Regions from separate parts of the Streptomyces sp. NPDC048182 genome, predicted to be linked through region 3. Evidence: riboswitches for the same ligand, from Rfam matches in the RefSeq annotation. Region 3 holds a riboswitch; each other region holds the start of a gene.

What was found. Region 3 has a riboswitch for cyclic di-AMP ahead of ACGFZL_RS05870 (peptidoglycan DD-metalloendopeptidase family protein). Riboswitches for the same ligand answer to the same signal wherever they lie in the genome.
Positions count from the first base shown of each region.
Region 1: linked by a shared signal. The riboswitch ahead of ACGFZL_RS13740 (transglycosylase family protein) and the one ahead of ACGFZL_RS05870 (peptidoglycan DD-metalloendopeptidase family protein) in region 3 are both predicted to bind cyclic di-AMP.
Region 2: linked by a shared signal. The riboswitch ahead of ACGFZL_RS18415 (peptidoglycan DD-metalloendopeptidase family protein) and the one ahead of ACGFZL_RS05870 (peptidoglycan DD-metalloendopeptidase family protein) in region 3 are both predicted to bind cyclic di-AMP.
Region 4: linked by a shared signal. The riboswitch ahead of ACGFZL_RS27710 (M23 family metallopeptidase) and the one ahead of ACGFZL_RS05870 (peptidoglycan DD-metalloendopeptidase family protein) in region 3 are both predicted to bind cyclic di-AMP.

Region 1 is NZ_JBIDAQ010000006.1:81,074-85,844, reverse strand. It holds gene ACGFZL_RS13750 (septum formation initiator family protein) at 1-463, opposite strand, end outside; gene eno (phosphopyruvate hydratase) at 563-1,843, opposite strand; gene ACGFZL_RS13740 (transglycosylase family protein) at 2,066-2,809, opposite strand; cyclic di-AMP (ydaO/yuaA leader) riboswitch at 2,813-2,980, opposite strand; gene ACGFZL_RS13735 (transglycosylase family protein) at 3,168-4,247, opposite strand; gene ACGFZL_RS13730 (PP2C family protein-serine/threonine phosphatase) at 4,557-4,771, opposite strand, start outside.
Region 2 is NZ_JBIDAQ010000008.1:239,444-244,214, forward strand. It holds gene ACGFZL_RS18390 (1-deoxy-D-xylulose-5-phosphate synthase) at 1-119, shown strand, start outside; gene ACGFZL_RS18395 (aspartate aminotransferase family protein) at 120-1,505, shown strand; gene ACGFZL_RS18400 (helix-turn-helix domain-containing protein) at 1,566-2,153, shown strand; gene ACGFZL_RS18405 (DUF6126 family protein) at 2,150-2,269, shown strand; gene ACGFZL_RS18410 (tyrosine-protein phosphatase) at 2,283-3,083, opposite strand; cyclic di-AMP (ydaO/yuaA leader) riboswitch at 3,368-3,526, shown strand; gene ACGFZL_RS18415 (peptidoglycan DD-metalloendopeptidase family protein) at 3,531-4,343, shown strand; gene ACGFZL_RS18420 (SGNH/GDSL hydrolase family protein) at 4,538-4,771, shown strand, end outside.
Region 3 is NZ_JBIDAQ010000002.1:594,240-599,010, reverse strand. It holds gene ACGFZL_RS05880 (PrsW family intramembrane metalloprotease) at 1-1,175, shown strand, start outside; gene ACGFZL_RS05875 (aldo/keto reductase) at 1,189-2,133, opposite strand; gene ACGFZL_RS05870 (peptidoglycan DD-metalloendopeptidase family protein) at 2,200-3,330, opposite strand; cyclic di-AMP (ydaO/yuaA leader) riboswitch at 3,342-3,498, opposite strand; gene ACGFZL_RS05865 (PP2C family protein-serine/threonine phosphatase) at 3,745-4,771, opposite strand, start outside.
Region 4 is NZ_JBIDAQ010000017.1:65,044-69,814, reverse strand. It holds gene ACGFZL_RS27715 (pitrilysin family protein) at 1-880, shown strand, start outside; cyclic di-AMP (ydaO/yuaA leader) riboswitch at 1,082-1,245, shown strand; gene ACGFZL_RS27710 (M23 family metallopeptidase) at 1,255-2,025, shown strand; gene ACGFZL_RS27705 (GntR family transcriptional regulator) at 2,150-2,815, shown strand; gene ACGFZL_RS27700 (HPr family phosphocarrier protein) at 2,990-3,271, opposite strand; gene ACGFZL_RS27695 (GNAT family N-acetyltransferase) at 3,372-4,771, shown strand, end outside.

The sequences.
Region 1 (4,771 bases), on a different contig from region 3:
CGTCCGCCCGGTCCACGCCGTCCAGGACGTTGCGGTACCAGGGCCGGTCGGCAGCGCCGAGGTCGGTGCGGGTGGTGCGGGCCGCGTCCGGGTCGACGACGGTGTAGCCGGTCTCGCCGGGCAGCACGTAGTGCAGCCGCAGCCGGATCTGCTGCTCGGCGTAGGCGTCGTCCTGCCAGCGGGCCTTGAGGTCGCGCAGGTCCTCCACCCGCTGCCGGGTCTCCTGCTGCTCGCGGCGCTGGTCGGCGATGTCGGCGCGCTGCGCCACGTACTGCCGTATCGGGTAGGCGAGTGCCACGACGAGCGAGCAGAGCACCATCGCGAGGAGGGCCGCGCGGCCGGTCAGCCGGGAGCGGCGGGCCTGCCGCCGGTTCTGCGAGCGGTAGACCCGGGCCGCGGTCTGCTCGCCGAGCAGCCGGATCCTGGTCGCGGTGGAGAAGCGGTCGCGGTCCTTCACCGCCATGCCCGGCCTCCCATCTCGTACGTACGTCCCCGCACACGGTACGGGACCGGGTGCGGGGACGTACGGACGACGCCGCCTACGGCGTCACCTGCCGGGTCGTCAGCCCTTGAAGCGCGGGAAGGCGCTGCGGCCGGCGTAGACCGCGGCGTCGTCGAGGATCTCCTCGATGCGCAGCAGCTGGTTGTACTTGGCGACGCGCTCGGAGCGGGCCGGGGCGCCGGTCTTGATCTGGCCGCAGTTGGTGGCGACGGCGAGGTCGGCGATGGTGACGTCCTCGGTCTCGCCGGAGCGGTGGGACATCATGCACTTGAAGCCGTTGCGCTGGGCCAGCTCGACGGCGTCCAGCGTCTCGGTCAGCGAGCCGATCTGGTTGACCTTCACCAGCAGCGCGTTGGCCGCGCCCTCCTCGATGCCGCGGGCGAGGCGCTCGGGGTTGGTGACGAAGAGGTCGTCGCCGACGATCTGGACCTTGTCGCCGAGCTTGTCGGTGAGGGTCTTCCAGCCGTCCCAGTCGTCCTCGAACAGCGGGTCCTCGATGGAGACCAGCGGGTACGCCTCGACCAGCTCGGCGTAGTACTCGGTCATCTCGGCGGCGGTGCGGTCCTTGCCCTCGAAGGAGTAGGTGCCGTCCTTGTAGAACTCGGACGCGGCGACGTCGAGCGCCAGGGCGATCTGCTCGCCGGGGGTGTAGCCGGCCTCCTTGATCGCCTCGAGGATGAGGTCGAGGGCCTCGCGGTTGGAGCCGAGGTTCGGGGCGAAGCCGCCCTCGTCGCCGAGGCCGGTGGCCAGGCCCTTGTTCTTCAGGACCTTCTTCAGCGTGTGGTAGACCTCGGCGCCCCAGCGCAGGGCCTCGGAGAAGGACTCCGCGCCGATCGGGGCGATCATGAACTCCTGGATGTCCACGTTGGAGTCGGCGTGCGAGCCGCCGTTCAGGATGTTCATCATCGGCACCGGCAGCAGGTGCGCGTTGGGACCGCCCAGGTAGCGGAAGAGCGGCAGGTCGGACGCCTCGGAGGCGGCGTGCGCGACGGCGAGGGAGACGCCGAGGATGGCGTTGGCGCCGAGCGAGCCCTTGTTGTCGGTGGCGTCCAGGTCGAACATGGCCTGGTCGATCAGGCGCTGCTCGGTGGCGTCGTACCCGACCAGCTCCGGGCCGATCTGCTCGATGACGGCGAGGACGGCCTTCTCGACGCCCTTGCCGAGGTAGCGGTTGGTGTCGCCGTCACGCAGCTCGATGGCCTCGAAGGCACCGGTGGAGGCGCCGGACGGAACGGCGGCACGACCCGTGCTGCCGTCGTCGAGGCCGACCTCGACCTCGACCGTGGGGTTGCCTCGGGAGTCCAGGATTTCCCGGGCTACGACGACGTCGATGGACGGCACGAGCATCTCCTTCTTCGATGTGACGCTTCGGTGTGATCCTGCGGGACGAGCCTAACCGGCTCAGGGCGATCGGCCAGCCGGTCACCCACCCTGTGGACAGAACCGAGCCTAGATTGTTTCCCAGTGGAACAAAGCGGGGTCCGGGGAAACGGGGCGTGAAAAACCCCGTCCCGGTGCGTACGGGGGAACACGCACCGGGACGGGGAGGGGGTGGGCCGCCGCTTACTTGAGGTGCAGCTGCTGGCCCGGGTAGATCAGGTCGGCCTGGTCGACGATGTCGTCGTTCAGCTTGAACAGCTTCGCCCAGCCGCCCTTGACCTCGTGCTTGTCGGCGATCTTGCTGAGGGTGTCGCCCTTGACGACCTTGTACTCGCCGTCGCCCTTCTTGACCTTCTTGCCGGTCGGGGTGGTGACGGTCTTCTTCGCGGCGGGGCGCTCGCTGGAGCGGGAGGCCTTCTGCTCGCTCTCGTGGGCGGTGGAGCCCGACGACTGCTGCTGCGAGGAGGAGCCGGAGGACTGCTGCGAGGAGCCGGAGCCGGAGTCGGACGAGCCGGAGCCGGAGTCGGACGAACCCGAGCCCGAGGAGGCCGGGGAGGCGTCGGACAGGCCGGTGCCGCAGACCGGCCAGGCGCCCTTGCCCTGGCCCGCGAGCACCTTCTCGCCGACGGCGATCTGCTGGGCCTTGCTCGCCTGGTCGGCGGTGGCCGCGTACTGGGTACCGCCGTAGGCGGCCCAGGTGGAGGCGGAGAACTGCAGGCCGCCGAAGTACCCGTTACCGGTGTTGATCGACCAGTTGCCGCCGGCCTCGCACTGGGCGACGGTGTCCCACTCGGAGGTGGTCGCCGCGGAGGCGTTGCCGGCCGCCATCAGCGGGGCGGCGACGGCCGCGCCGGTGACGCCGGCGACGGCGATGACCCGGGTGGCCTTGGACGGGCGACGGTGCTTGCCAGAGCCGTTGAACAGCATGGTTGATCCCCTCACCGACGCCTGCGAGGTGAGCTGTCGGGTTCGGGCCGGTTGAGTTGCCCGGCCGGGTCCCTCACGGGACTCGGCTCCACCCCTAGCCACTCCGGTTCCAACGTCCCGGCGCGGCGCTTACCTTGGGTCCCCCGCTCCTGCCTTCGGCGCTTGACGCGACGACTGTTCCCGGACGGCCGCTGGCAGGATTCGGCGTGCGGCAGCCGGGGCTCGCGGTGACGAGCGATCACGACCGTAGACACGGCGCCGGGGGATTTTCAAAGACGATCACGGCTTATGAGACCTATATCTCACGTGATCCAAACCGGACATATGATCTCGAAACCGGGCGTGAACTAGGCGCCGACTAGCGGGTGTTTACGCCCGATTCGCCACCGACGGTGAGGGTCTGACCGGGCAGGATGTGGTCCGGGTCGGCGCCGACGACGTCCTTGTTGCCGGCGTACAGCGAGGGCCACCCGCCCTTGAGGTCAAGGGAGTCGGCGATGGCCCAGAGGTTGTCGCCGGACCGGACGGTGTAGGAGCCGTCGACGGCCTCCCGCGCGCGGTCCTCGCCGCGCGAGGCGTGCCGGCCGGACGCGTCGGCCGTACGGTCCTCCGGCGCGGCCTCGTCGGCGCTGTCGCCGCGGTGCCGGCCCGAGCCGGCGGAGTCGGCGGACTCGGTGCCGGTGAGGTTCGAAGAGCCGTCGCCGCGGGCCGGGTTGTCCGTCTCGCCGGCCGCCGGGGCGGTGGGGGACGTGTCCGGCTCGGCCGTGTCGTCACCCTTGCCCGACGTGGCGTCGGGGGAGCCGGACGGCTGCGGCGTCGTCCCGCCGGGGCCCGTGGACGTCTCGGATGCCTCGGACGTCTCGGACTTCCCGGGCGACTTGGACGTCTCGGGCGCGTCGGGTGTCTGCGGCGTCCGGGGCTGCTCCGACGTCTTGGGCTTCGTCGAGGTCTTGGGCGACCCGGACGCCTCGGGCGCGTCGGGCGTCTTGTCGGCGGCGCCGTCACCGCCGGCCTCCTTCTCGTCCGGCTCGTCGCCGCCCGACCCGCTCCCGGTGGACGCCGAGTCGTTGCCCATGCCGGCGAGCAGGGCGCAGGTCGGCCAGGCGGAGATGCCCTGGGCGGCGCGTACGCGCTCGGCCACGGCGATCTGCTGGGAGCGGCTGGCCTGGTCGGCGCTGGAGGCGTAGGCGAGGCCGCCGTACTGCTCCCACGCCTGCTGGCTCAGCTGGAGGCCGCCGTAGTAGCCGTTGCCGCTGTTCTGGCTCCAGGCGCCGCCGGTCTCGCACTCGGCGACCCGGTCCCAGTCCGCCCCGTCGGCCGCGTGGGCGCCGGTCGCGCCGAGCAGCGGGATCGCGATCGCGGAGCCGGTGACACCGGCGGCGACGACCAGGGCGGGCGCCTGGCGGGGGCGACGGTGACGACCGTTCCCGGAGAGCATGCGACGACCTTTCAGAGGGGACGGGGACCGGCGCGGCGGGTGGTGCCGGTCGCCACGCTGATGGGTGAACGTATCGGCAGATGATCGCTTGTCACAAGTTCATGCCGCGCAGATCACGTGAAGATCACAGACGTGAACGCGTGTCACCTTTCGGTGCAGACGGTGCCGTTGTCGTCCCTCGGTGGCGCCGGGGAAGTGAGGGGACATGCGGAGGTGGCGGAGGCCCGCCGCGGGGAGTCCCACGCCGGCTGCGTACTAAGAGGAGAGTCGGCGGCGCGGGCCCGAGTGTGCGCGCGGACCTGTGCGCCGTCACGGCGCCGGCGTCGGCTCCGTCCTCGGCGGCCCCGTCGGAGACACCGTCACCGCCAGCAGGGCCAGGTCGTCCGTCAGGTGGCCGCCCGCGTGGTCGTGGACCAGGCGGGCCAGCGTGTCGACCACCGCCGGGGGGCCTTCGCGCCAGCAGTCGGCGAGGGCGGTGAGGGGGGTGTAGAAGACGCCGTCGGCGTCGCGGGCCTCCAGGAGGC
Region 2 (4,771 bases), on a different contig from region 3:
GCCTCACGCCGGTGGAGATCGCCGGCCGGATCGGGGCGGGCCTGGCCGCCGCCGGGGAGCGGCCCGCGCCGGTCCCGCACGTGCCGCACGCCACGCCACACGCGCAAGGAGAAGACTGAATGACCAAGGAGTTCGACCTCGGCGCGCTGCTGGCCGAGCGGGGGGCCGAGCGGTACGAGCTGCACGCCAGGCACCTCAACCACCAGCTCCCGCGCATGCTGCGCACCATCGGCTTCGACAAGGTCTACGAGCGGGCCGAGGGCGCCCACTTCTGGGACGCCGAGGGCAACGACTACCTGGACATGCTCGCCGGGTTCGGGGTGATGGGCCTGGGCCGCCACCACCCGGTCGTCCGCAAGGCGCTGCACGACGTCCTGGACGCCTCGCTGGCCGACCTGACCCGCTTCGACTGCCCGCCGCTGCCCGGCCTCCTCGCCGAGCGGCTGCTGTCGTACAGCCCCCATCTGGACCGGGTCTTCTTCGGCAACAGCGGCACCGAGGCGGTGGAGACGGCGCTGAAGTTCGCCCGGTTCGCCACCGGCCGCCCCAGGGTCCTGTACTGCACGCACGCCTTCCACGGCCTGACCACCGGCTCGCTCTCCGTCAACGGCGAGGACGGCTTCCGCGACGGCTTCGCCCCGCTGCTGCCCGACACGCCCGTCCCGCTCGGCGACCTGGACGCGCTCGCCGCCGAGCTGCGCAAGGGCGACGTGGCCGCCCTGATCGTGGAGCTCGTGCAGGGCAAGGGCGTGCACGAGACGCCGCCCGGCTATCTGCGCGGCGCGCAGGAGCTGCTGCGCCGGCACAAGGCGCTGCTGATCGCCGACGAGGTGCAGACCGGCCTCGGCCGCACCGGGAGGTTCTACGCCTACCAGCACGAGGACGGCGTGGAGCCGGACCTGGTGTGCGTGGCCAAGGCGCTGTCCGGCGGCTATGTGCCGGTGGGGGCCACCCTGGGCAAGGACTGGATCTTCAAGAAGGTGTACTCCTCGATGGACCGGGTGCTGGTCCACTCGGCCAGCTTCGGCTCCAACGCGCAGGCCATGGCGGCCGGCCTCGCGGTGCTCTCGGTGATGGAGAACGAGGAGGTCGTCGCCAACGCAGCGGCCATGGGGGACCGGCTGAAGTCCCTGCTTGCCGCGCTGGTCGACCGCTACGAGCTGCTCGCCGAGGTCCGGGGCCGCGGGCTGATGATCGGCATCGAGTTCGGGCGGCCCCGGTCGCTGAAGCTGCGCGGGCGCTGGACGATGCTCCAGGCGGCGCGCAAGGGGCTGTTCGCGCAGATGGTGGTGGTGCCGCTGCTGCAGCGCCACCGCATCCTCACCCAGGTCTCCGGGGACCACCTGGAGGTCATCAAGCTGATCCCGCCGCTGACCGTCGACGCCGACGACGTGGACCGGTTCGTGGACGCCTTCACCGAGGTGATGGAGGACGCGCACACTGGGGGCGGGCTGATGTGGGACTTCGGGAAGACGCTGGTCAAGCAGGCGGTGGCCAACCGCTGACGCTTTTGCCTGTGAGGCAAGAAGATTGCCCAAAAGGCAAGCCCGGGCTGCAATGGAGGCATGACTTCCATCGAGTCCGTCATGGCGCCGCAGCTGCGCGCCCTGCGGCGCCGGGCCGCCCTCACCCTGGAGGCCGCGGCCCGCGCCGCCGGGCTGTCGCCGGCCCACCTCTCCCGCCTGGAGACCGGGCAGCGCCAGCCCTCGCTGCCGATGCTGCTCGCCCTCGCCCGCGTCTACGGCACCACCGTCTCCGACCTGCTCGGCGAGACGGCTCCCGAGCGGGAGGCCGTGGTGCGCGGCGCCGACATGGAGCCGACGGTCGCCGGCGGCTGGACGTACCGCCGGGCCGGCGGGTCGGGGCGCGGCATGCAGGCGCTGCGGGTCCACGTGCCGCACGACTCCCAGGGCTCCCAGGGCGACATCGTGCGGGTGCACCCCGGCGAGGAGTGGCTGCACGTGCTGCGCGGCCGGCTCCGGCTGGCGCTCGGCGACAGCGTGCACCGCCTCGGTCCTGGCGACAGCGCGCACTTCGACTCGCTCACCCCGCACCGGATCGCCGCGCTGGACGCCGACGGGTGCGACCTGCTGTTCGTCCACACGCTGCTGCAGAGCCCGACCACCGCGCTGTGCCTGGGGGAGACGCCATGAGAGACATGCAGGAGAAGTTCCCGCGGGCCCTGTGGGTCCGGCTGCTCATCTACATCGCCCTGGGCCACGTCTTCGGCGCCTTCCTCTTCCTGCTGTTCGAGGTGGGCGCCAAGTAGCCGGGCGGGCGGCTCAGTCCGCCAGCATCCGGGAGCGCAGCCGCTCCCGGGTCTCCGGGGTGAGGCCGAGCCCGCGCTCCAGGTAGGTGTCGACGTCGCCCCACGTCTCCTCGACCGTCTCGAAGGCCGCCGCCAGGTACTCGGCGCGGGCGTCGAAGAGCGGGTTGAGCAGCTCCATGACCTCGGGCGACCAGGCCGAGGCGGAGGAGGAGCCGCGCTGCACCTTGTAACGGCGGTGCGTGGCGTTGGACTTCAGGTAGTCCTCGACGATGGCCTCGCGCTCCACGCCCAGGGCGAGCAGGGTCACGGCGACCGACAGGCCCGCGCGGTCCTTGCCGGCCGCGCAGTGCATCAGGGCGGGGACGCTGTCCTCGGCCAGGGCGTGCAGCACCCGGGAGTGCTCGGCGGTGCGGTCCTTGATGATCGAGCGGTAGGAGGCGGTCATCCGGGCGGCGCCCTTGCCGTCGGCGAGGATGGCGCGCAGCTGGTCGAGGTCGCCGTCGCGGACCATCTTCCAGAACTCGGCGCCGTCGGCCGGGTCGCTCAGCGGCAGGTTGACGTTCCGCACGCCCGGCAGCTCGACGTCCGGGCCCTCCAGCTTCTGGTCGGCGGCGTTGCGGAAGTCGAAGACCGTGTGCAGGTCCAGCGAGGCGAGGAACGCCGCGTCCTCGGCGGTCGCGTGCGCGAGGTGACCACTGCGGAACAGCACGCCGTGCCGCACTCGGCGCCCGTCGGCCGCCGGCAGCCCGCCGACGTCACGGAAATTGCGTACGCCGGTCAGCTCGGGCTCGGCCGACGGGGCGTGCTCGGTCACGTTACGGCTGGATGAAGTCACGGCTCGACGATACGACACCCCCCGTCCGACGTGCGGCGGTGCGTGAGGAGCGTCATAACCGTGACGGTGCGTGCCTCGTCATGTTCACGTAATTCAGGTAATTCCTATGGCCCTTTGCGGGAAATCCCGCTTTCCGAATCGACGCAGGGTGACGAGGAATTCCGATAAAGGATCAAGACGGCACTTGTCGGCTCGGGTCCCCGTCACTTACGTTCACCTCCGATCCGGACGGACGCCCAATCCTGCCGCCGCCCGGAGCCAGAAATCGTCAAGCACCCGTCCATGGCAGGAGCGGGGGACCCACAGGTAAGACCGCCTGTTCCGGTTCCCGGAACGGCTAGGGGTAAAGCCGCGCATTCCGCGCGGCCGGGCATCTCCAGTCCGCACCCGACAGCTCACCTCGCAGGCGCCGGAGAGGAATTCGTCATGCCCGCGAAGGGTAAGCACCGCCGTCCCAAGGCCAACCGCCTCACCCGCACCATCGCCGCCGTCGCCGGAACCGGCAGCGCCGCGATCGCGCTCCCGCTGATGGGCGCCGCCGGCGCGCACGCGGCCCCCGCTCCCGCCAAGGCCGCCACGGCGCACACCTACACGGTGAAGAGCGGCGACTCCCTGTCCGGGATCGCCCGTGCGCAGCACGTGTCCGGCGGCTGGAAGAAGCTGTACGACAACAACCGCGACGCCATCGGCGGCAACCCGTCGCTGATCCGCCCGGGTCTGAAGCTCACCCTCGGCGAGCAGGCCACAGGCAAGGCCGAGCCCGCAGCCGCGAAGCCGGCGAAGCCCGCCGCCAAGGCCGAGCCGGCCGCAGCGAAGGCCGAGCCCGCCGCCACCGGCTTCACCGCCCCCGTGGCCGGCGCCACCATCGGCACCCCGTACCACCAGGCCGGCAGCATGTGGTCCAGCGGCTACCACACCGGCACCGACTTCGTCGTCCCGACCGGTACCTCCCTGAAGGCCGTCGGCGCGGGCACCGTCGTCTCCGCCGGCTGGGGCGGCGCGTACGGCAACCAGGTCGTCATCAAGCTCGCCGACGGCCACTACGCCCAGTACGCCCACCTGTCCGCGCTGTCCGTCTTGGCCGGCCAGGCCGTGACCGCGGGCCAGCAGGTCGGCCTCTCCGGCGCCACCGGCAACGTGACCGGACCGCACCTGCACTTCGAGATCCGCACGACGCCGGACTACGGCTCCGACGTCGACCCGGTCGCCTACCTGCGCGCCCACGGCGTCTCTCTCTGACGCCGCCGCCACGCCACCGAAGGCCGGACCCACGATCCCCGGGTCCGGCCTTCGGTGTTATTCCTGAATTGGCCAACACTTTAGGCGTGGCCTTTCTCACCGTTCGTCAAGCCCCGCCTACGGTCGCGTAGGTCACATTCCGAGGTGAATCATGGGCCGACGTGGCAGACGATTCGAAGAGTGACAGCGAAGCAGTGATCGGGTCGTACGTGGCGCTGGGGGACAGCTTCACCGAAGGCGTCGGCGACCAGGGCCCCGACGGGTCGCCGGTCGGCTGGGCGGACCGGTTCGCCGTCCTGCTCGCCGACCGGCGGCCCGAGGGCGACTTCACCTACACCAACCTCGCGGTGCGCGGCCGGCTCCTCGACCAGGTCGTGGCCGAGCAGGTGCCCCGTGCCGTCGCCCTCGCACCGGACCTGGTCTCCTTC
Region 3 (4,771 bases):
TGGTGGGGCTCGGCCTCGCGGTGCTGCCGGTGCCGCTCCTGGTCGCCGCCTTCCGCTGGCTGGACCGGGTCGACCCGGGGCCCTGGCGCAACCTGCTGTTCGCCTTCGCCTGGGGCGCGTGCGCGGCGGCGCTGATAGCCATCGTCGCCAACAGCTTCGCCACCCGGTGGATAGCGACGGCCACCGCCGACCCGGCGAGCGCGGACACGCTCGGCGCCACCGTGATAGCGCCGGTGGTCGAGGAGTCCGCCAAGGCCACCGCCGTACTGCTGGTGTTCCTGTTCCGCAGACGCGACTTCAGCGGCATCGTGGACGGCGTGGTGATAGCCGGGGTCACCGCCACCGGCTTCGCCTTCACCGAGAACATCCTCTACCTGGGCACCGCCTTCGGCACCGACCAGGTCACCGGCGGCCGGGGCATGGCCTCGGTCACCGCGGCGACGTTCTTCGTCCGCATCGTCATGTCGCCGTTCGCGCACCCGCTGTTCACCGTGCTCACCGGCATCGGCTTCGGCGCCGCCGCCCTGCTCGCCGACCGCCAGCACGTGCGCCGCGCGCTGCTCCCGGCGGCCGGGCTGCTGCTCGCGATGGGCCTGCACGCGCTGTGGAACGGTTCCGGCTCGCTCGGCCAGTACGGCTTCTTCGCGGTGTACACCGCCTTCATGGTGCCCGTCTTCGGCCTGCTGAGCTGGCTGGTCATCTGGTCGCGCCAGCGCGAGCTGGCCACCGTCCGCGCCGAGCTGCCCGCCTACGCGCTGGCCGGCTGGCTGGCCCCCGCGGAGCCCTTCGTGCTCGGCTCGCTGCGGGCCCGCCGCCTCGCCCGGCGCCACGCCCGCGAGCACGCCGGACGGGGCGCGGCCCGGGCCGTCGGCCAGTACGAGGCGTACGCCACCTCGCTGGCCTTCCTGCGCCGCCGCGGGCGCCTGGGCCGGGCGGGCGCCGACTTCGTGCCCCGCGAGCGGGAGCTGCTCGACGCCCTGTGGAGCCGCCGGGCGGTGGCCCGCCCCGCCCTGGACCACGCGGCCCGCACGACGGCCCGGCCGCTGCCGGTACCGGCCCGGGTGCCGCCGGGGACGGTGTACGGACCGGCGTACGGCTACGGTCACCCGGTGCCGCAGCAGAGCCCGCACCCGCAGCCCTACCCGTACCCGGCGTACAACCCCTACCGGTCGTAGCCGCCCGGCAGGCTCAGGCGGACGCCTCCGTCAGCCGCCCGGCCTCCTCCTCCGTCAGCTCCAGCTCCGCCACCCCGAGCAGCGCGGGAAGCTGCTCCACCGACCGCGCGGACGCGATCGGCGCCGCCACCGTCGGCCGCCCCGCGAGCCAGGCGAGGGCGACCGTGGCCACCGGCACGTCGTGGGCGCGGGCGACGTCGTCCAGCGCCGTCAGCACCCGCTGCCCGCGCTCGGACTCCAGGTGCTTGGCCGCGCCCTCCGCGCGCGGGCTGTCGACCTGGGCGCCGGGCCGGTACTTGCCGGTGAGGAAGCCGGCGGCCAGCGCGAAGTACGGCACGGCGGCCAGGCCCGCGCGTTCGGCGAGGGCGCTCAGCTCGCCCTCGTAGGTGTCCCGGGAGACCAGGTTGTACTGCGGCTGGAGGGCGACGTAGCGGGCCAGGCCCTCACGCTCGGAGAAGGCCAGCGACTCCGCGAGCCGCTCGGCGGAGATGTTGGAGGCGGCGATCTGCCGCACCTTGCCGGCCCGCACCAGCTCGTCCAGGGCGCCGATGATCTCCTCGACCGGCACCTCGGGCTTGTCGAAGTGCGTGTAGTAGAGGTCGATGTGGTCGGTGCCGAGGCGGCGCAGCGAGGCGTCGGCGGCGGCCTTGATGTTGCCGGCGGTCAGGCCCTGGAAGTCGGGGTGCTGACTGACCTTGGTGGCGATGACGACGTCGTCGCGCCGGCCGCGCGCCGCGAGCCACTCGCCGATCAGCGTCTCCGACTCGCCGCCGGAGTTCCCCTCGGCGAAGGCGGAGTAGGAGTCGGCGGTGTCGACGAAGTTGCCGCCGGCGGCCGTGTAGGCGTCCAGGACGGCGAAGGTGGCGTCCCGGTCGGCGGTCCAGCCGAAGACGTTGCCGCCGAGGGCGAGCGGGAAGACCTCGAGGTCGGAGGAGCCGAGCTTGCGCAGTGAAGTCATACCCCGTGACAACGAGCGGACCGGGGCGGGGCATTCCGCCCCGGCCCGGTCAGGGGGCCGGACGGGTCAGGGGGTGAGGCCCTTGTCGTGCAGCCAGGGCATCGGGTCGATGCCGCTGCCGCCGCCCGGGTGGACCTCCAGGTGGAGGTGGGGCCCGGTGACGTTGCCGGTGGCGCCGACGCGGCCGATGACCTCGCCGGTGGACACCTGCTGGCCGACGCTGACGTTGATGGACGACTGGTGGCAGTACCAGAGCTCGGTGCCGTCCTCCAGGGTGAGGACGGTCTTGTAGCCGTAGGCGCCGGCCCAGCCGGCCGAGGTGATCGTGCCGCCGTGCACGGCCTTGAGCAGCGTGCCGGTGGGCGCGGCGAAGTCCAGGCCGGTGTGGTGGCCGGAGGACCAGTAGGCGCCGGCCTGCCCGAAGGTGGAGGTGATCGTGTAGGACGAGGTCGGCAGCGTGTACTGCTTGGCGAGCTTGGCCAGCCGCTCGGCCTCGGCCTTCTTCGCCGCCTCCTCGGCCGCCTGCTTCTTCGCGGCGGTGGCCTTGGCCTCGGCCTCCTTCTCGGCCTTGGCGGCGGCCTCGGCGGCCTGCTTCTCGGCCTTCGCCGCGGCCTCGGCGGCGGCGCGGCTCTCGGCCTGGTCCTCCTGCTGCGCGGCCTGCGCCATGATGCGGGCGCGCAGCACCTCGCCGGCGTCGGCGGCGCTCCGCGGGGCGTCCTCGGAGGCGGAGGCGGAGACGGCGGTCGTGGCGTCCGCACCGACCGCCCCTGCCGTGCCGATGCTGCTGAGCGGGGCGGCGGCCGGCTGGTCGTCCGGGGCGTCGTCGCCGGGGAGCAGGGCGCCGACCGAGGCGGGCAGGTCCGGCAGGTCGTGCAGGCCGGGGAGGTCGGGCAGGGAGATCTCCACCGGCGGCTTGCCGGTCTGCGCGCTGGCCATGCCGCCCGCGCCGACGGCGGCGATGACGCCGACGCCGAGGACGGTGGAGCTGCGGGCGAGGCCGCCGCGCTGCTTGGCGACGCGGTGCCGGCCGCGTATCGGGCGGATCGAGTCCTCGGTGGGGTTCCACTCGCCGAAGGAGTCCGGCTCGGGTCCGAAGGCGGTGAGGGTGTCGCTCTCGTGCGGGGCAGGCATCTGCGGGACAGGCATCTGCTGGACCGGCACATGCGGGGCCACGGGGGCAGGGCGGTTGGACGCCACGCGGGCGCGCTCCTTTCCTTCCTTCCGCCTACCGGGTTAGCTGACGGGTTCGGAGCAGGAAGGTCTCCTACGCGCGTATACCTGCCGTGTCGCCACGGCGTGACACCCGCGATTCACCCCAAGGTGGTGGTTCCCCGGTTCCCTTGCGGGATTCGGCGCGTGCGCACGGAGCCGCCTTCTGTGACGGCTGGGACGACCGCGCTGCGTTATCGAACGTTAATAGACCCGGGCCGGTGATTCCAAGCCGTTCCCGTGGATCGGTGCGGAATCCGTCGCGGACGATCGCCCCAGGGCCGGTGAAATCCGGGCGAGTTGCCCGTCCCGCCGGTCAAGTCGGCGGTCATTACTCACTTGACGGAGCGTCAGCCGCTGTGCGCAGGGCGGTCGTCCCCTCACTCCTGGTAGCAGCACGGTTTAGGGACGCCGTACGGCGAGCAGCGCCATGTCGTCGGCCATGCCGCCCCCGGAGTGCCGGCGCACGTCCCGCGCGAGGGCGCGCAGCAGGTCCGCAGGGTGCCGGAACACCCGGCCGGTCAGCCGCGCGTGGGGGTCGTAGAACTCGCCCCGGGCGTCGCGGGCCTCCGACAGCCCGTCGGTGTACAGCAGCAGGGTGGCCCCGCCGGGGAAGGGGGCCTCCTCGGCCCGGTCGGGCCACACCCCCAGCTCGCCCATGCCCAGCGGCAGCGCCGCCTCCCGGGCGGGCAGCGGGCGCAGGGTGCCGTCGCCGTAGAGCAGCAGCGGCGGCGGGTGGCCGCGGTTGACGAGGCGGACGACGCCGTCGCCGTGCGGGAGTTCGGCGAGCACGGCGGTGGTGAAGCCCTCGAAGGCGTCGAGCCCGTCCCGCCGGGTGCCCTCGCGGGCCAGCGCCCGTTCCAGGCGGTGCGCGACCGCCTCCAGGGTGGCCTCCTGCTCGGCGGCCTCCCGGAACGCCCCGATCACCACGGACACGGCGGCCACCGCGCCCATGCCCTTGCCGCGCACGTCCCCGACCAGCAGCCGCACGCCCCGCGCGCTGTCCTGCACCGCGTACAGGTCGCCGCCGATGAACGCGTCGGCCTGCGCGGCCTCGTAACTGGCGGCGATCTCGAACCCGCCGATCCGGCTCGCCGGCTGCGGCAGCACCGCGCGCTGGGCGGCCTCGGCGATCTCCCGGGTGGAGGCGAGCCGCTCGTCGGTGCGCCGCACGAAGGCGTTGACCAGCACGGCGAGGACGGCGACCGTCGCGATGGTGATCAGCTCGGTGATCGAGTCGACGTAGTGGATGACGCCGAGGGAGGTCTGCAGGGCGATCACCACGGCGACGACGGCGGCGCCGGTGAGGACGGTGCCGCGCCGGGAGTAGAGCGGGGCGGCGATCAGGGGGGCGGCCGTGTAGAAGGGGCCCGCGGTGAAGTAGCGCGGGGTGAGGAGGTCGTACACGACGGCGAGGACGATCAAGAGG
Region 4 (4,771 bases), on a different contig from region 3:
CTTCCCGGCCGACGCCCGCATGTCCCGCCCCCGGCAGGGCTCCGAGGAGACCGTCGCGGCCATCGACGCGGGCGCGGTGCGCGCCTTCTACGAGCGCCACGTGCGCCCCGCCACGGCCACCGCCGTGGTCGTCGGCGACCTCACCGGGCTGGACCTCGACGCGCTGCTCGCGGACACCCTGGGCGCCTGGACCGGCTCCGCCGCCGAGCCGCGGCCGGTGCCGCCGGTCACCGCCGACGACACCGGCCGCGTCGTCATCGTGGACCGCCCCGGCGCCGTCCAGACGCAGCTGCTCATCGGGCGCACCGGACCCGACCGGCACGACCGGGTCTGGCCCGCGCAGGTGCTCGGCACCTACTGCCTGGGCGGCACCCTCACCTCCCGCCTGGACCGCGTCCTGCGCGAGGAGAAGGGCTACACCTACGGCGTCCGCGCCTTCGGGCAGGTGCTGCGCTCCGCGCCCGACGGCACCGGCGCCGCGATGCTCGCCATCAGCGGGTCCTTCGACACCCCCAACACCGGGCCGGCGCTGGCCGATCTGTGGACCGTGCTGCGCACCCTGGCCGACGGCGGCCTCACCGACGCCGAGCGCGACATCGCGGTGCAGAACCTGGTGGGCGTGGCGCCGCTGAAGTACGAGACCGCGGCGGCCGTGGCGAGCACCCTGGCCGACCAGGTCGAGCAGCACCTGCCCGACGACTACCAGGCGGCGCTCTACCGCCAACTCGCCGCCACCGGCACGGTGGAGGCCACCGCCGCCGTGGTCAGCGCCTTCCCGGTGGACCGGCTCGTCACGGTCCTGGTGGGCGACGCGGCGCAGATCAAGGCGCCCGTCGAGGCGCTCGGCATCGGCGAAGTGACCGTGGTGGCCGCCGAGTAGCGGCACGCGCGCGCGGCAGGCCCCCGCACGGCCCTGGTACGGAAACGTCACCAGGGCCGTGCTGTGTCCGAATTGGGGAGAGACTGCCTCTCTGTGCTGTGGTGTGCGCAACAAAACCGGTGTTGCGTTTGAGAATTGAACACAGCCGCGTTTAGCGTCATCCGGGCTGTTCGTCAGGCAGTGCGCCGCACCCGCGGCACCGGACAGCCATCGCCGAGTCCCCGTACGGCGCGAGCCAGGGGAGCCGGGGACCCATCGCAGTCCCTGGGGTGAATCGGACGCCCGCGCGCGAGCGAGGGGGCCCGTAGGAGACCTTCCTGCTCCGAACCCGTCAGCTAACCCGGTAGGCGAGAGGGAAGGAAAGGACGAGCCTCTTGGCGTTCACGCGCGCCACCGGGAAGCACCGCCGGCCCAGCCGGATGCAGCGCACCACCGCCCGTGCCGCGAGCGTCGCGGCCCTCACCGCCACCGGCGTCGTCGGCACCCTGGCCGCCCCGGCGCTGGCCGCCCAGGCCGAGCCCGCGCCGGAGACGACCGGCCTCACCCCCGTCATCACCATCGGCGACTCGATAGCCGATCAGATCGACGCCCAGGCCGCCGCCCAGGAGCAGGCCGCCGCGGACGAGGCCGCCCGCAAGGCCGCCGAAGAGGCCGCGCGCGAGCGGGCCGCCGAGGCGGCCAAGGAGGCCCACGAGGCCAAGGAGCGGGCCGCCCGCGCCGCCGAGCGCAAGCGCCTCGACACCTTCGTCGCGCCGATCAGCGGCTCCTACGTCTCCACCGGCTACCAGTCCAGCAGCTCGCTGTGGTCCTCCGGCAGCCACACCGGCATCGACTTCCACGCCGCGAGCGGCACCACGGTGCACGCCGTCGGCACCGGCACGGTCGTCACGACCGGCTGGGGCGGGGCGTACGGCAATCAAGTCGTGATCAAGATGCATGACGGCACGTACACCCAGTACGGGCATCTGTCGTCCATCAACGTCTCGGTCGGCCAGTCGGTCACCCCCGGCCAGCAGATCGCGCTGTCCGGCAACACCGGCAACACCACCGGACCGCACCTGCACTTCGAGGCCCGCACCGGTCCGGAGTACGGCTCGGACATGGACCCGGTCGCCTACCTCCGCTCGCACGGCGTCCACGTCTGAAAAACATCCCCGAATTCCGGTCGGCGGTCGGAAAGAACGCCGAATTGGCCTAGAGTCTTGACCCAGAGTCGCTGAGGACGCGTCCGTCGTCGGCGTTTCACGGGGATTAAGGCGGAGGTCGGCCATGCGAATTCCGGCGCACTCGGTGTGCGCGGCGATCCGGGACGACATCGTCGCCGGGGTGCACCCGCGCGGCAGCCGCCTCACCGAGGAACTGCTCGCCCGCCGCTACGGCGTCTCCCGCGTCCCCGTCCGCGAGGCGCTGCGCACCCTGGAGGCCGAGGGCTTCGTGGTGACCCGGCGGCACGCGGGCGCCTGCGTCGCGGAGCCCAGCGAGCAGGAGGCCGCCGACCTCCTGGAGGCCCGCGCCCTGCTGGAGCCGCTCGGCGCGGGGCGGGCCGCCCGACGCCGCAGCGAGGCCCACCTGAAGGTGCTGCGCGGACTGGTCCGCCTCGGCCAGGAGCGGGCCGGCCAGGGCGGGTCCGAGGACCTGCGCGCCCTGGGCGGCTGGTTCCACGAGACCCTGGCCCAGGCCGCCGGCAGCCCCTCCCTGACCGCGCTGCTCACCCAGCTGCGCCACAAGATCGCCTGGCTCTACGTCGTCGACGTGCCGGCCGGCGCGGTGCAGTGCTGGGCGGAGCACGGCGCGATCGTCGACGCGGTGACCCGCGGGGACGGGGAGCGGGCGCGGATGCTGATGGCGCTGCACGCCGAGCGCTCGGCGCCGGCCCACCGGCTGCGGGTGAGGAGAATGCAACCTGCCGTAAACACACCGAGCGCGGGGAATTAACACGGGCGCCGTATACAAGAGGGGAATTCCCGGCGGGATCTCGAAAGGGGAGTTTGGGAGGATTTCCCTTTGACCGGGGGTGCTTCTCGTAACGGGAAAGGCCGGCCCGCGCCCTCGAAATGAGGGCGCGGCCCGGCCCACGCGAAATGCCCGCAGTGGCGTCGGGTCGCGGTGTCAGACGGTCTCGGGAAGCTCCTCGAGGCCCTCCGCGACCAGCTTCGCCAGCCGCTCCAGGGCGGCGTCGGCGCCCTCGGCGTCCGAGGCCAGGACGATCTCCTCGCCGCCCTGCGCGCCCAGGCCGAGGACGGCCAGCATGGAGGCCGCGTTGACGGGGTTGCCGTCCGCCTTGGCGATGGTCACCGGGACCCCGGTGGCCGTGGCGGCCCGGACGAAGATGGAGGCGGGGCGGGCGTGGAGACCCTCGGCCCAGCCGACGTTGACGCGGCGCTCAGCCATGTGATGCTGCCCTTCGAGTGGTGCAGGGTTGACCTGGTGCAGGGTTGTCTAGACCAGTTTCCCACATCGCGCGGCATGCGCGAGCCGTACGCTGGGGCGCATGCAGACCTCGCCGGACCGGCACGCGTATCCCGCCCACTGGGAGGCCGACGTGGTGCTGCGCGACGGCGGCACCGCGCGCGTGCGGCCGATCACGGTCGACGACGCCGAGCGCCTGGTCAGCTTCTACGAGCAGGTCTCCGACGAGTCGAAGTACTACCGCTTCTTCGCGCCCTACCCCCGGCTCTCCGCCAAGGACGTGCACCGCTTCACCCACCACGACTTCGTGGACCGGGTCGGTCTCGCCGTCACGGTCGGCGGCGAGTTCATCGCCACCGTGCGCTACGACCGGATCGGCCCCGGCGGCACCCCCGCCTCCGCGCCGGCCGACGAGGCCGAGGTCGCGTTCCTGGTCCAGGACGCCCACCAGGGGCGCGGGGTCGCCTCCGCGCTCCTGGAGCACATCGCCGCCGTCGCCCGGGAGCGCGGCATCCGCCGCTTCGCCGCCGAGGTGCTGCCCGCCAACACCAAGATGATCAAGGTGTTCATGGACGCCGGGTACACCCAGAAGCGCAGCTTCGAGGACGGCGTGGTGCGCCTGGAGTTCGACCTGGAGCCCACCGACCGCTCGCTCGCCGTGCAGTACGCGCGCGAGCAGCGCGCCGAGGCGCGGTCCGTGCAGCGGCTGCTCCAGCCCGGCTCCGTCGCGGTCGTCGGCGCCGGACGCGCGCCGGGCGGCGTCGGCCGCAGCGTGCTCGGCAACATCCTGGACGCCGGCTACACCGGCCGGCTGCACGCCGTGAACCGGGGGCTCGCCGAGGGCGAGACGGAGATCGGCGGCGTGCCGGCCCGCCGCTCGGTGCGCGACATCGACGGGCCCGTGGACCTCGCCGTGGTGGCCGTACCCGCCGAGCGGGTGCCCGAGGTGGTCGACGAGTGCGGCGAGCACGGCGTGCAGGGCCTGGTCGTCGTCTCCGCCGGGTACGCCGACAGCGGGCCCGAGGGCCGCGAGCGCCAAAGGGCACTGGTGCGCCAGGCGCGCTCGTACGGCATGCGGATCATCGGCCCGAACGCCTTCGGGATCATCAACACCGCGCCCGAGGTCCGGCTCAACGCCTCCCTCGCCCCCGAGTCGCCCCGCCCCGGCCGGATCGGCCTGTTCGCCCAGTCCGGCGCCATCGGCATCGCCCTGCTGTCCCGGCTGCACCGGCGCGGCGGCGGGGTCACCGGCGTCACCGGGGTGTCCACCTTCGTCTCGTCCGGCAACCGGGCGGACGTCTCCGGCAACGACGTCCTGCAGTACTGGTACGACGACCCGCACACCGACGTCGCCCTGATGTACCTGGAGTCCATCGGCAACCCGCGCAAGTTCACCCGGCTCGCCCGGCGCACCGCCGCCGCCAAGCCGCTGGTCGTCGTCCAGGGCGCCCGGCACGGCGGCGTCGCACCGCAGGGGCACGC